DNA from 3 places in the Micromonospora sp. KC721 genome. Region 1 is predicted to be linked to each of the others. Evidence: riboswitches for the same ligand, from Rfam matches in the RefSeq annotation. Region 1 holds a riboswitch; each other region holds the start of a gene.
What was found. Region 1 has a riboswitch for cyclic di-AMP ahead of E1182_RS03060 (C40 family peptidase). Riboswitches for the same ligand answer to the same signal wherever they lie in the genome.

Region 2: linked by a shared signal. The riboswitch ahead of E1182_RS05850 (NlpC/P60 family protein) and the one ahead of E1182_RS03060 (C40 family peptidase) in region 1 are both predicted to bind cyclic di-AMP.
Region 3: linked by a shared signal. The riboswitch ahead of E1182_RS27855 (hypothetical protein) and the one ahead of E1182_RS03060 (C40 family peptidase) in region 1 are both predicted to bind cyclic di-AMP.

Annotation. Positions count from the first base shown of each region.
Region 1 is NZ_SMJY01000008.1:67,920-72,483, reverse strand. It holds partial or broken gene E1182_RS03075 (hypothetical protein) at 1-612, shown strand, start outside; gene E1182_RS31920 (helix-turn-helix domain-containing protein) at 982-1,284, opposite strand; gene E1182_RS03065 (SDR family oxidoreductase) at 1,408-2,256, shown strand; gene E1182_RS03060 (C40 family peptidase) at 2,676-3,251, opposite strand; cyclic di-AMP (ydaO/yuaA leader) riboswitch at 3,258-3,443, opposite strand; gene E1182_RS03055 (hypothetical protein) at 3,965-4,564, shown strand, end outside.
Region 2 is NZ_SMJY01000019.1:23,970-28,533, forward strand. It holds gene E1182_RS05840 ((Fe-S)-binding protein) at 1-718, shown strand, start outside; gene E1182_RS05845 (NlpC/P60 family protein) at 1,072-2,088, shown strand; cyclic di-AMP (ydaO/yuaA leader) riboswitch at 2,248-2,382, shown strand; gene E1182_RS05850 (NlpC/P60 family protein) at 2,395-3,435, shown strand; gene dcd (dCTP deaminase) at 3,505-4,083, opposite strand; gene E1182_RS05860 (pyridoxamine 5'-phosphate oxidase family protein) at 4,162-4,564, shown strand, end outside.
Region 3 is NZ_SMJY01000257.1:1,673-6,236, reverse strand. It holds gene E1182_RS27860 (SRPBCC family protein) at 1-202, shown strand, start outside; gene E1182_RS27855 (hypothetical protein) at 274-1,332, opposite strand; cyclic di-AMP (ydaO/yuaA leader) riboswitch at 1,336-1,467, opposite strand; gene E1182_RS27850 (cation diffusion facilitator family transporter) at 1,597-2,511, opposite strand; gene E1182_RS27845 (AAA family ATPase) at 2,704-4,564, opposite strand, start outside.

The sequences.
Region 1 (4,564 bases):
CTCGTGCTGGTGACCGGCGGCGTCTTGTTCGCCGGGCTGGCGACCGCATGCGATCCTCAGCGCGGACCGGTGGCTCCCGGCTACCGGCCGGTGCCGCGGTGGACCCGCCGCTGGGCGTACGTGGCGGTCGCGCTCCCCGTGATCGGCTGGGCGGTGCCGCACGGGCTCTGGATGCTCGGCGTGCCGTTCGGCATCTCCGAGCGGCAACTGGATGACATTCACCAGGGCCTGTCGACATGGACAGGCGTGGCGATCACTCTCGTCCCGCCGCTCGCCAGCCTGCTCGTTCTCGGGTTGGTGCAGCGGTGGGGGCAGCAGTTCCCGCGCTGGGTGCCCGGGCTGGGCGGTCGCCCGGTTCCCCGGCTCCTGGCGGTGGTCCCGGCCGGGGTGGTAGCGCTCGCGCTGGTCACCTACGGCGCGCTGAGCGTCGCGGCGTTCGTGAGGCAGGTGCTCGCGGACGACCTGCGTTGGGCGGACTTGTGGGAGGGGTGGGCGGTGGTCGCCACGCCGCTGGTGTTCGTCGGTTGGGGAGTGTCGCTGGGCGTCACGGCAACCGGCTACGCCCTGGCTACCCGGCCTCGTCAGCCGCGGGCCACCGGCCTCTCGCTCTGAGCCGCCGTCTGACCAGTCACGGCCGAAGCCTCAGCGCGACCGGCCTTTCGAAGGGAGCGGCTGATGGCCGAGCAGGGCTGGCAGGGCGCGTTCCCGCGTCGAGGCTGGCGCGGCGGCTCCACGCGACAGGACCCACGGCATCCACGCGAGCTGGGCTACCTCAGCCCCGACGAGTACGAGACCGCCTGGCACATCGCTGACCCGACGGTCGCATGCAATCGATCAGAGCCGGGATCTCCTCACAGTTGGCTACGCGTCTGCACGCCGAGGCGGCGCGGCTGGGCCACGAATGGCTGACGGCCTGCGGAGGTGGGCGGGTAGCGGGTGGAATGGCAGCCCCGGAAGTTGCGTCGGTGGTCGGGCCGCCCGTCACCGTGGTCGAGCACCGGGTCCCGGGTTGGCTTCGCCCCACACCAGCATGGCGTGGAGGATGCTGCTCAGGCTGTGTCCCTGCTCGGTCAGGGCGTACACCACTCGTGGCGGAACCTCGGCATGGACGGTGCGGGTGAGGATCCCGTGGTGCTCCAGCATCCGTAGCCGGTCGGTAAGGGTCTTGGCGCTCGGGGTCCCGAGAGCGGCCCGTAGTTCGCCGAAGCGCTTGGGCCCGCTCAGTAGCTCGCGGACAACGAGGGTGCTCCATTTGCCGTCGAGTACCTGCAGGGCCCGTTCCACACCGCAGCCGGGACCGCTCGGTCGCCCAATCAGGCTTTCCAGCTGCTCAGGACCAATGGTTTCCACAGGGACACAATATAACTTCGTGGGTACTAATTCAGTCAGGGAACTACGGTCGGTCCCATGAGTGAAACCACCGTCGTCGTCCACGGCGCCACCGGAACCCAAGGCACCGCGATCATCCGCCGCCTGCGCGCGGCGGGGCACCGGATCCGGGCCGTCGCCCGGCATCCCCGCCTAGCCGCTGACCCGGCCGTCGAAGCCGTCCCAGCCGACCTGCTCGACCTCGACGCGCTCGTCGCCGCGTACGCCGGCGCCGACGCGGTCGTCATCCAGCTGCCGCTGCACTTCGCCGCCGACGCGGTGCGCCAGGCCGACACCGTCCTCGACGCGCTCGGAAAGACGGGCGTACCCCGCGCGGTCTTCAACACCGGCGGTGCTGTCCCGGCCGACCCGATCGGGGTGCCTTTCGTCGATGCCAGGATCCGTCTGGCCGCCCGTCTGCCCGACACGGTGCCGGTGGCGTCTGTGGTCGGTCCGGCCAGCACCTACCTGGAAAACCTCGTGGCCGCCTGGTCACGGCCACTGGTGCACACCCAGGGCGAGCTGCGCTACCCACTACCGGAGCAACTCCCGAACCCGTGGTTGGCCGCCGACGACCTCGGCGCAGCCGTCGCCGACCTCGTCGTAGCAGCGGCGCCGCCGACCGCGCGATTCGTGGCCGGCCCGTCGGCCCTGACCGGCCCGCAGGTAGCCGCCGAAATCGAGGCCGCGACCGGCCGCCGGCTCCGCTGGCACACCATCGACCCGCAGGACTACGCCCGGATGCTCGCACCACACCTGGGGGAAGCGGTTGCAACGGGCATCGCGGCGGCGTACATCAACCCGGCCCCACTACCGGATCCGACGCTCGTCGTCCGTGGAACCACCACTGTCCGGGCCTGGGCAGCCCGGCAGGACTGGGCCGCCTGAACCCCTCCGCTGGCCACGGCGTCGCCCGTCAGCGGCGCCGCGGCCAGCGCCGTGGCGACGAACCTTGATGGCGGTCATTGAACGTCCCGAACTCAAGCGCGCTGGCGTGCCGCCGACCGCGGATGGCATGACCACCCGGAGTGCGAGCGTGGACGCAACCGCTGCCCCGTCGCTGGCGAAGGTCAACGCCTACCGGGCGGTGAGCAGGCGCTCGCGGCGCTGGTGGTCGGCTACGCCGTGCTCGGCGGACGGTTCGAGGTCAACGGCCCTGATCGGCCGGATAGCAGGCCGTGCTCGTAACGGACTGACCGGCGCGGCGCTTGCGGCACCCGTGCGAGTGCGTGACAAAGACGCAAGACGCATCAGCCACGGCGGGGCCGGAATCGGTCCTGCCGTGGCTGATGGCGTGCTCGTCACCGTCAGGCCAGGCGCCTGACGACGTAGTTACGGCTCCAGATCTTCTGCTTGCTGACGGTCTTGCCGGTCCGCGGCGACGACCACATCTTGCCGCCACCGGCGTAGATGCCGGCATGGGTGCCGTACGAACCGGAGCGGATGATGATCAGGTCACCCGGCTTGGCGTTCGCCTTGCTGACGGCCTTGCCGTACCGCTGTTGCAGGTTCGCCTTGTGCGGCAGCTTCTTGCCAATCGTCTTCTTGTAGACGTACAGCGTGAACCCGGAGCAGTCGAAACGCTTGGGCCCGGCCGCGCCGTAGAGGTACCGCTTGCCCTTGTGCTTGGCCGCTTCGGCGACCACGCGGGTTCCGACCGCCTGCTTGGCGGCGGCCTTGACGGTCGTTGCCGCTACCGGGCGGGCCGACTGCGGGCCGCCCTGGGGCAACGCCGCCGTGACAGAGACGGCTGTGACCGCCGGAGCGGCGGAGGCGACCTGCGGCGCGCCGAGCCCGCCGGACAGCAGGCCGAGACCGACGGACAGGGCGATGCTGCCGGTGCCCAGCTTGCGCAGGCGCCGACTCGAGATGTTTTCGTGCACGGTGAAGGAATCCCTCCGGCACGCCTGCGAGGTTAGCTGTCGGGTTCGGGCGGGAAGGATTGCCCGGCCGCTGTCGCGGCTTCACCCCAAGGCCCTGCGGCCGGCCGAGTGCTGCGCGTGCCGGTCGAGGACCACGAATGTGGTTCCCCCGTCCCTGCCCCCGATTGCCTCATGGGTGGTCGTTCAGGTTCGTGGCGTCGGACCGGGGCAGGGCTCGGCGTGGTCCGGATCGGCACGAGCGGCGAGCAGGTGCACGCCGCTCATCCTTTATAGCCGCCGTTGCGTGCCGACCGTCTCCCCGTCACCGCTACTTGTTGTAGTGACCTCCGCGAGACGTGTCCGGTTTGGAAGGCCGGTGCGGCGTTTGCCGTCACGTACTGCCCCCGATGCGTTACGCAGGAGCGATATCTTGCTGTGAAGGGGGACACAGGAATGCTGAACAGAGTGTCATCTTCGCGCCGACGGCCTCGGCCGTACGCCGACTGGCGATTACCGGGAAGGGCGAGTCGCCCTTGCCGGACGGCGTGCGGATCCGAACCGAAACGGCGAGCACGGCCGCCTTCGGTCTTGGCGAAGGAGATGGATCGGTGACGAGCCGCTTCCGGTTCATCTCCACCCACCGTGGCGCCTTCGCGACATGGACCGCCCCGCCCGTGACCGGGGTGCCGACTCATCGACTGACCTCAGTTAAATTTGCGCTCCATGCTGGAGTCGTGCAGGACTCATGGGTGTACGAGCGGCGGATGGCGGACGCGATCGCCGTCGGTGACTCCTCGGACGACAAGGAGTTCTTCCGGCTGGCCGCCGCGCGGGGAGCCGCCGGTGATCACGCCGAACAGATCTGGCTCCTGCGGCAGGTCAACGAGCGTGGCAACCGGGAGGCGTACCGGCTCCTGCTGGAGGCGCTCACCGAGCACGGGACACCGGGCGACGTGAGGGACCTGCGTGGACCTGTGTCGGGCAAGGGCTGCGCCAGGAGGATCGCTCTGCACGCCGTGGCCGGGCGTCGACGGGCCGGGACTGCTGGACATGGCCGAACAGCGGCGGCGGCTGCTGATCCGGCCGCTGACGCTCCCGCCGCAGGGACGGACTGCCGGGCTCCGGTGGCGGGTCAGGCAGTCCACCGCGGTGACGGCGGCTATGGTCCTCGGCCGGAGAAGTCGACGGGTTCGCCGTTGGTCGGTATGCCTCCAGGTTGCCTTCGAACGAACAGCCGGCCGTCCCGTGGTCCGAGCGAACCTGCTACCGACCTCGATCAGATGTACCGGCTCAGAATCGGGGTCAGCCGTTGGGTGATCTTCGAGTGGCCTGCC
Region 2 (4,564 bases), on a different contig from region 1:
GACCTGCTCGGGTGACCCGGCCCGCCGGATCGGCAACGAGTTCGTCTTCCAGATGCTCGCCCAGCAGAACGTCGAGACCCTGAACGAGGCGTTCGAGGGCCGGGAGAAGGCCAAGCGCAAGATCGTGGCCACCTGCCCGCACTGCTTCAACACCCTCGGCAACGAGTACGGGCAGCTCGGCGGCGAGTTCGAGGTGGTACACCACACCCAGCTCCTGGCCCACCTGGTCGCCACCGGCAAGCTCACCCCGGTCCAGCCGGTCGACGGCGGAGTCACCTACCACGACCCCTGCTACCTGGGCCGGCACAACCGGGTCTTCGCGCCGCCGCGCGAGGTGCTCGGCAGTGCCATCGGCGGCGGATCCGGAGACGGTCGGGGCGGCGCAGCCGTCGATTCCGGTGCAGGTCGCGACAGTGGCCTGGTCGAGATGCCGCGTAACAGCGAGCGCTCCTTCTGCTGCGGCGCCGGCGGCGCCCGGATGTGGATGGAGGAGCGGATCGGCAAGCGGATCAACGTGGACCGGGTCGAGGAGGCCATGTCCACCGGCGCGAAGACGGTTGCCGTCGGCTGCCCGTTCTGCTCGACCATGCTCAACGACGGGGTCAACGGCAAGGGCGCCGGTGAGCAGGTGGAGGTCGTCGACGTGGCCAGCGTGCTGCTGCGCTCGGTCAAGCCCGACACCACGGCGGGCCAGCAGGCCGAGCCGGTCGCGGGCTGAGGTCGTACCGCAAGGCACCGTGACCACCGCGGCGTCGGCACCCGGGGGGATGCCGACGCCGCGCTCGTGTCGGCCGGTTCGCGGCCTGCTGCCGCGCTGCGGCGGGGCGCGGCGACCCCTGGTGAGCGGCGGTTTACCGACCCCTGACGTGGCAACAGCACCAATGTATTGACAGGCGTAGTTGAAAAATGGTCGAACTACCGATTGTGTGCGGATGATTGCTTAGCCGTGAAATAGTCGAAGCCGCCTTGATTCCGCTGCGCGTTTTCCCTAATGTTGCACCGGCCGCTGTGGGTCGTCTGCCTCCGTCTTCCCCTCCGTGAGGCGCCCGGCGGTCGGTTGCAAAGGAGTCTGTGCCGGTGGCAACCATGCCCCTCCATCGTGCCGCCCAGGGTCAGCCGCCCCCTCGTCGGGCCGGTCTGCGCCGCGCTGCCCGCCGCCTGATCACCGTGGTCGCCGCCGTGGTCGTCGGCGCGGGGATGCTGGTCGCGCCGGCGCACGCTGCGCCCACACCCGAGGAGATCGAGGCGGCGATCGACAAGCAGTGGGAGCAGCTCGAACCGACCATCGAGCAGTACAACAAGGTCCGGGCGCAGCTCAAGAAGGACCGCAAGAAGGCGGAGGAACTCCAGAAGAAGATCGAGCCGCTCGCCCTGCAGACGGAGTTGGCTCTCAACCGGGTCGGCGACATGGCCTCCCGCTACTACATGACCGGTCCCTCGCAGGAGATCGGCGCCCTGCTGGTCAACGTGAAGCCGGGCACCCTCACCGAGCAGCTCACCTATCTGGACCGGCTCGCCGCGCAGGAGCGCAAGGAACTCCAGGTCGTCATCGACGCGCGGGCGAAGTTCGACGCCGAGAAGCAGAAGCTCGACGCGCTGATCGCCCAGGAGGTCGAGCAGGAACGGGAGCTGGCCGCCAAGAAGAACCAGATCAACGCGGAGATCAAGCGGCTGCAGGCGTCGATGCCGAAGACCACCGTGAAGGTCTCCGGCTGCCCGACCATCAACGGGGTGGTGAGCAGTGCCGCGCGGACCGCGATCCAGGTGGCCTGCCAGCAGGTGGGTGACCCGTACGTCTGGGGCGCCACCGGCCCGAACGCGTTCGACTGCTCCGGCCTCACCCAGTTCGCCTACAAGGCCGCCGGTATCTCCCTGACCCACTTCACCGGTGCCCAGTGGAACGAGGGCAAGGCGATCCCGCGCTCCGAGGCCCGCCCCGGTGACCTGGTCTTCTTCTTCAGCGACCTGCACCACGTCGGCCTCTACCTGGGCGGCGACCTGATGGTGCACGCGCCACGGGCCGGCAAGCCGGTCCAGGTGGCCAACATCAACAACATGCCGGTAGCCGGATTCCGCAGACCCGGCTGACCCGTTCTCCGCACCGTCGCGAACCCCCGGTCGACTCCGGCCGGGGGTTCGCCGTGTCCGGGCTCCGGCGTGTCCGATCACGGATGGTTGCTATCTGGTTACGGGCATCTACTCTGATGAACCGTCGGTCGCCGGAAGCTCCGTCCACCCGGGCGGCGACGGCCGGCACCGCCGAATCGCCCACGGGCGAGCCGGGGGCCAGGTGGTCGGGGTGAATCCGCAGCCACTGCGGTGGTGCGCTCCCTTCCCGCCCGAACCCGTCAGCCAACCCGGTAGGCGGTCGCGGAAGAAGGAGTACGGAGCCCGGTGGCACACCATGCCCCGCGGCCGCCGTCGCCCCGGTCGGCCCCGGTCGCCCGGCGTACGGTCGTGCCGCGCTCACGCTGGTCCCGCTGCACCACCGTCCTCGCCGCCCTTGCCGGCGCCGCCGTCGTCCTGGCCGGTGGCTCCACGGCGGCCCACGCCGATCCCACGGTCGCCGACCTCGAACGGCAGATCGACCGGGACTGGAACACCCTGGAGCCGCTCATTGAGCAGCACAACGCGACCCGGCAGGAGTTGGCCGCCAGACGCCGGCAGGCCGACGCGCTGGCCCGGCGGATCGTCCCGCTGCAAGCCCAGGTCGACCGGGCGATGGACCAGATCTCCGGGCTCGCCGCCCAGGCGTACAAGGGAGAGAGCTTCGCCGTCGTCAACGCCCTGCTCGGCAGCGCGTCCCCCGGCGAACTGGTGAACCAACTCGAACTGCTCGACCGTCTGGCCCAGCGGCGGCAGCGCGAGGTGCGCGCCGTACAGGACCTGCGCGACGAACTCGCCGCCAAGAAGGCGGCGCTGGACACGACGGTGGCCCAACTGGGCCGGACCGAGGCCCGGCTCGCCGTCCGGCGCAAGCAGATCGACGCCGGCATCGAGCGGCTCCAGCGGCTGCGGTTGCGGGCCTACGGCGCCGGTGCCGGCGGTCCGCTGCGTCCCGCACCCTGCCCGGCCGCCTACCCGGGCGGTCCCGCCGGGGTGGCGGTGCGGTTCGCCTGCGACCAGATCGGCAAGCCGTACCGCTGGGGCGCCGAGGGCCCGAACGGGTACGACTGCTCGGGGCTGACGCTCGCGGCCTGGGCGAAGGCGGGGGTCCGGCTGCCGCACAACGCGCGGCAGCAGCGCCGGGTCACCGCCAGCGTCAGCCGCACCGACCTGCGCCCCGGTGACCTGGTCTTCTACTACACCGACCTGCACCACGTCGGGATGTACGTCGGTGCCGGCTGGGTGGTGCACGCCTCCCGGGCCGGGATGCCGGTGCGGATGAAGCGGGTCGACGACGGGCCGGTCCACAGCTACGGCCGTCCGGGCTGACGCCGCTACCGGGCCTGCGGCCGGCAAGGTCGGTGCTGGCGCCGGGTCTGTGGCCGGCGGGGCCGAGCGTCAGCGGGTCGGCCAGGTGCGCCAGTTCTGCCAGGACCGGCTCGGGGTCGGCCCCCGCTGCCCCTGGTACCGCGAGCCGTAGACCTCCGACCCGTACGGGTGCTCGGCGGGCGACGACAGGCGGAAGATGCAGAGCTGGCCGATCTTCATGCCCGGCCAGAGGGTGATCGGCAGGTTCGCCACGTTGGACAGCTCCAGCGTCACGTGCCCCGAGAAGCCCGGGTCGATGAAGCCGGCGGTCGAGTGGGTGAGCAGCCCGAGCCGGCCCAGGCTCGACTTGCCCTCCAACCGTCCCGCGAGTTGGTCGCCCAGCGAGATCACCTCCAGCGTGGAGGCGAGCACGAACTCACCGGGGTGCAGCACGAACGGCTCACCCTCCGGCACCTCGACCATCGAGGTCAGCTCGTCCTGCTGCTCCGCCGGGTCGATGTGGGTGTAGAGGTGGTTGTTGAAGACCCGGAACAGCTTGTCCAGCCGGACGTCGATGCTCGACGGCTGCACCAGCGTGGGCTCGAACGGGTCCAGCGCGAGCGCGCCCGCCTTGATCTCGGAGACCAGGTCGCGGTCGGAGAGCAGCATCGGCACACCATATCGAGCGGATCGGGCGACCTGCGTGTCGGACTACGTGTTCGTACACCTGTTCGATAAGATGTCGGCATGGCTTCCTGGTCCGACTTCGCCGCCGACGAGCCCCGACTTGCCGACGGGATCCGCCTTCTCCTGCAGCAGTACGGGCCAGGCTTCGGCTACCTGGCCACCGTCCGCCCCGACGGCGGTCCCCGGGTGCACCCGGTCTGCCCGGTGATCACCGACGAAGGGCTGTTCTGTTTCGTGGTGGCCTCGCCCAAGCGCCGCGATCTCGAACGCGATGGCCGTTACGCGCTGCACTCGTTTCCGCCGGAGGAGAGCGACGACGAGGCGTACCTCGCCGGCCGGGCGCATCCGGTCACCGACCCGGGCCAGGTGGCCCGGATTGCCCGCGCCGGCCGGGCCGCTTCCCAGGTGGACTGGCGACTCTTCGAGTTCGACGTCGACGTGGCCATGCTGACCCGTCGCGGTC
Region 3 (4,564 bases), on a different contig from region 1:
GCCCGGCACGACCGTACGCAACCACACCCGACTGCGTACGGAGGACGGCCTGCTGCGAATCGACGTCGAGATCACCCTCGCCGCCCCCGCGCCGCTGTTCGGGTACGCGTTCCGCCAGGCCCGGGCGGCGCACCTGGGGCTGGCCAGCCGCCTCGGCGACGTGCTGGACCGGCTCTCCGACGGCGGACCGATCACCGGCTGACCGAACCACCCCCGGGGCCGGGGTGGGTGCGGGGCCCGTCCGGGCGGACGGGCCCCGTGCGCGTGGTGCGGTCAGTACACCGACAGGTGGACGTGGTTGGTGTGGTCGCTGGACGGGTCGCCGTTCGCCCCGCTGTACGACTTCCAGCCGCTGCTGGGTAGCCAGATCTGCCGGTACCAGATCACGTAGAGCACGCCGAGCCGGTCGGCGTTGCGGACGTGGAACGCGGCCAGGTTGTCGCCGTACGTCCGGTCGCCGCCGGTCGCGTCCCCACCGAAGCCACCCTTCTGGGCGGCGAAGTCGCAGGCTCGCCCCTTCGGGTGCTCGCCGGACCCGCCGGGGCGGTAGCAGGAGACGTACCGGGTGAAGCCGGCGGCCTGGGTCTGTTGCAGGGCGTTGAGCATCCGGGGCGTGATGCAACCGTTGGCCGGGGTGGGGTCGTTGACGCTGCACGACTCGGGCGGGAAGGATCCGTCGGAGTTGCGTGGCGCGGACCTGGCATTGGACCGGGAGGTGCCCCGTGGAGCGCTGCTGGTGGCCCGAGGGGCGGACTGCGCGGAGGCGGCCACCTCCAGTGCCCGTTCGGCCTGTTGCTTGCGCTTGTCCATGACCGCGATCTGCTTGCGCTGCTCGACGATCTCGGTGGCCAGCGCGCTACGGGTGCGGGTGACCTCCTCCTTGGTCTTCAGGAGGTTGCGCAGTTCCCGGTCCTCCTTGCTGGCGACCGTCGCCAGCGCGGCGGCCCGGTCCAGGAAACCCTCCGGCGAGCCGCTGTTGAGCAGTGCCGACACCGGGCCGAGCCGGCCGGTCCGGTACGCCACCCCGGCGATCTCGCCGACCTTGCTGCTGCGTGCGGTCAGCTCCGATTCGACGGTCTTGAGCTGGTTGTTCAGTTCCTGCTGGCGCCGGGTGGAGCGTTCCAGCGCGGCCTTGGCGTCGAGCCAGCCCTTGCTGGCGGCGTCGAGTTGGGCGCGTAGCGCTGGGGTACCGCCCTCGTCGTCGCCGCTCGGGGCGGCGAGTCGGGTGGCGGGCGGGGCGGCGGTCACCGGCGTGGGGGCCGAGGTGAGGCCGACGGCGAGCGCCGCGACGATCGCGGCCGTCAGTCGGCCGGTGGTACGTCGTACGTGCATTCACATTCCTTCCGTCAGCCGCCGACCGGGTTAGCTGACGGGTTCGGGACGGAAGATCCCTACCGCTGGCGCGGATGCACCCCAGGTACCTGGTTCCCCGGCACGCCCGGGCGGGCGTTTAGGCGGCGGCCCCGCCGGCACCGTCGGGTGCCGCCTGGGCGGAGGCCGGAACCGAGACTACCGGTACCGGTGGGACGGATGCCCGGTTCGTGACTGAGGGTACGGGAGGTAAGCCTGTGAAAAGGGATGAACAAGTCAATTCTTCTACCACTCGACCCGACCGCACGCCCCCGGTGCCGCGCCCGGTTCGATCTGAAGGGTGGCATGGTCGATGTGGAAGTCCTCGTGCAGCGCGCTGCGGGCGGCAGCGAGCACCGCGCCGACCTCGGCACCCGGGCACATGGTCAGGTGCGCCGAAGCCACCTCCATCCCGGAGGTGAGCGTCCAGACGTGCAGGTCGTGCACCTCGGCGACGCCGGGGACGGCGGTCAACCGGTCATGCACCGCGGTCACCTGGAGGTGTTCGGGGGCGGCCTGCACGAGGATGCGAACGGCCGCGCGGCCCAGCCGCCAGGTGCGGGGGAGGATGAACAGGCCGATCGCCACCGCCACCGCCGGATCGGCCCACCACCAGCCGCCCACCGCGATCAGCAGCGCGGCACCGATCACGCCGAGTGAGCCGAGCAGGTCGCCCAGCACCTCCAGGTACGCCCCACGCAGGTTGATGCTCTCCTGGGCACCCTTGCGCAGCAGAGCGAACGCGACCACGTTGGCGAGCAGGCCCAGTACGGCGACCGTCAGCATCGGCCCGGTCCGGACCTCGGGCGGGTCGCCGAACCGCCGTACCGCCTCGATCACCACGTAGACGGCGACGCCACTGAGCAGGAGCGCGTTGCCGAGCGCGGCGAGCACCTCGAGCCGGTAGAGCCCGAAGGTGCGCTGCGGATCCCGCTCGGCCCGCCGGGTGGCGGTGATGGCAGCCAGGGCCATGCCGATGCCGAGCACGTCGGTGAACATGTGCCCGGCGTCGGAGAGCAGCGCCAGTGACCCGGTGGCGACGGCGGCGACCCCCTCGACCACCATGAAGACCGCGAGCAGGGCGAAAGCCGCCCAGAGTCGGCCCCGGTGGCGCTGCGCCGCGTTCGCGACCGCCCCGTGGTGGTCATGCCCTGCGCCCACGCCCGCACCTCTCCGTCGCCGTACCGGACCCGGTGCCAATCTATGCTGACATCGCTATGTATGCAAGTGAACGGCCGGTGACGCCCCGGGTCCGACCGCCGGCCCCCCATCGGGGGCCTCCCGGCGGTTTCCCCGGACTCCGCCCTGCCCAACCTGCCGGCGTCCGCCGGGCGAGCCGGCCAGGCCCGACGGTCAGCCCACCGGTTCCACGGTGGTGAGGCGCTGGGTGGCCCGGGACAGGGCGACATAAAGGGTACGGACACCGGAGGGCTCGGCCCGGATCTCACCCGGGCAGACCAGCACCACCCCGTCGTACTCCATGCCCTTGGCCTGGAGGCTGGTCACCACCTGCAGCCGCGCCCCGCCCCGCCCGTCCAGCCAGCCGGCCACCTCGTTACGGCGCGGCACCGGCGTGATCACCCCTACGGTGCCCTCCACCTCGGCCAACAGCGCCGCCACCGCGTCCACCGTCGCGCCGGCCAGCTCGCCCGCCGGGACGGTCAGCGCGACCGGATCCACGCCGGTCGACCGGACCGCCCTCGGCAGCGGCAGGTCCGGGTGCAGCCGGCGGATCTCCGCCGCCGCCACCGCGAAGATCTCCGCCGAGTTCCGGTAGTTGGTGGTGAGGTTGAACCGGTACCGTCTGCGCCGGCCCAGCGCCTGGTCCCGCGCCCGGTCCAGCTCCTGCGGATCGCCGGCCCACGCGGTCTGCGCCGGATCACCCACCACCGTCCAGGAGGCCAGCCGGCCGCGCCGGCCGACCATCCGCCACTGCATCGGGGAGACGTCCTGCGCCTCGTCCACCACCACGTGCGCGTAGTCGCGGTAGTCCTCCGGTCGCTCCCGGGCCGCCGCCCGGGCGGCCCGCTGCCGGTCGGCGAACGTGCTCAGCTCGCGTACCCCGCCGGTGAGACGGAACGGGTCGCGTTTCGGCTTCGCCGGCCGCACCGGCTTGCCCAGCAGCGCGTCCAGCTCGTCCAGCAGCGCGATGTCGGCCACCGTCAGCCCCTCGGTCGCCAACGACCGGTACGCCTCCGACAACAGCGTGATCTCGGCGCGGGAGAGCACACCGCCGGCGTACCGGCGCAGCCGCTCCGGCCGGGCCAGCCAACCCAGCACGTGCCGGGGGTGCAGCCGGGGCCACCAGGCCTTCAGGAACTCGCGGAACTCCGGCCGCTCGATGATCTCGTCCTCGAAGGCGGGCTGCTCCGGCAGGCGGGGGATCTCCAACCGGCGGGCCTGCGCATACAACGCGGCGAGGACGGCGTCGAACGCGGCGCGGCGCACCTCGTTGCGGCGGCCGCCCCGGGACAGTGTCCGGTCCCGGACGCCGTCCAGCTCACGGCGCTCCAGCCGGAGCAACGCACCCCGGTAGAGCAGACGCAACTCGTTCGGGCCGTCCGGGACCGCGTCGCGGACCGCGCGTTCCAGCACCCGACGCATCCGCAGCGAGCCCTTCACCGCCGCCACCTCCGGCGGATCGGTCCGGGTCGCCGACAGGCCGGGGAAGAGCGAACCGAGCGAGTGCAGGGTGGCGGTCTCCTCGCCGAGCGAAGGCAGCACCGAGGCGATGTACTCGACGAAGACCGCCGAGGGCCCGACCACCAGGATGCCGCCGCCGGCGTACCGGCTGCGGTCGGAATAGAGCAAATACGCCGCCCGGTGCAGCGCCACCGCCGTCTTTCCGGTGCCCGGACCGCCCGAGACGATGGTGACCCCGGAACCGGGGGATCGGATCGCCTCGTCCTGCTCCCGCTGGATGGTGGCGATGATGTCCCGCATCCCCCGCCCGGTGGCCCGGGACAGGGTCGCCAGCAGCGCCCCGTCGCCGACCACCGCCAGGTCGGCCGGGGCCGCCTCCGGATCCAGCAGGTCGTCCTCGATCCGGGTGACCTTCTCACCCGAGGACTGGATGGTGCGCCGGCGCACCACGCCCAGCGGCTCGGCGGGGGTGGCCTGGTAGAAGGCGGCGGCGGCCGGGGCCCGCCAGTCGACCACCAGGGTCTCGGCGTCCACGCCGCGCACCCCGAGCCGACCCACGTGCAGCACCTGG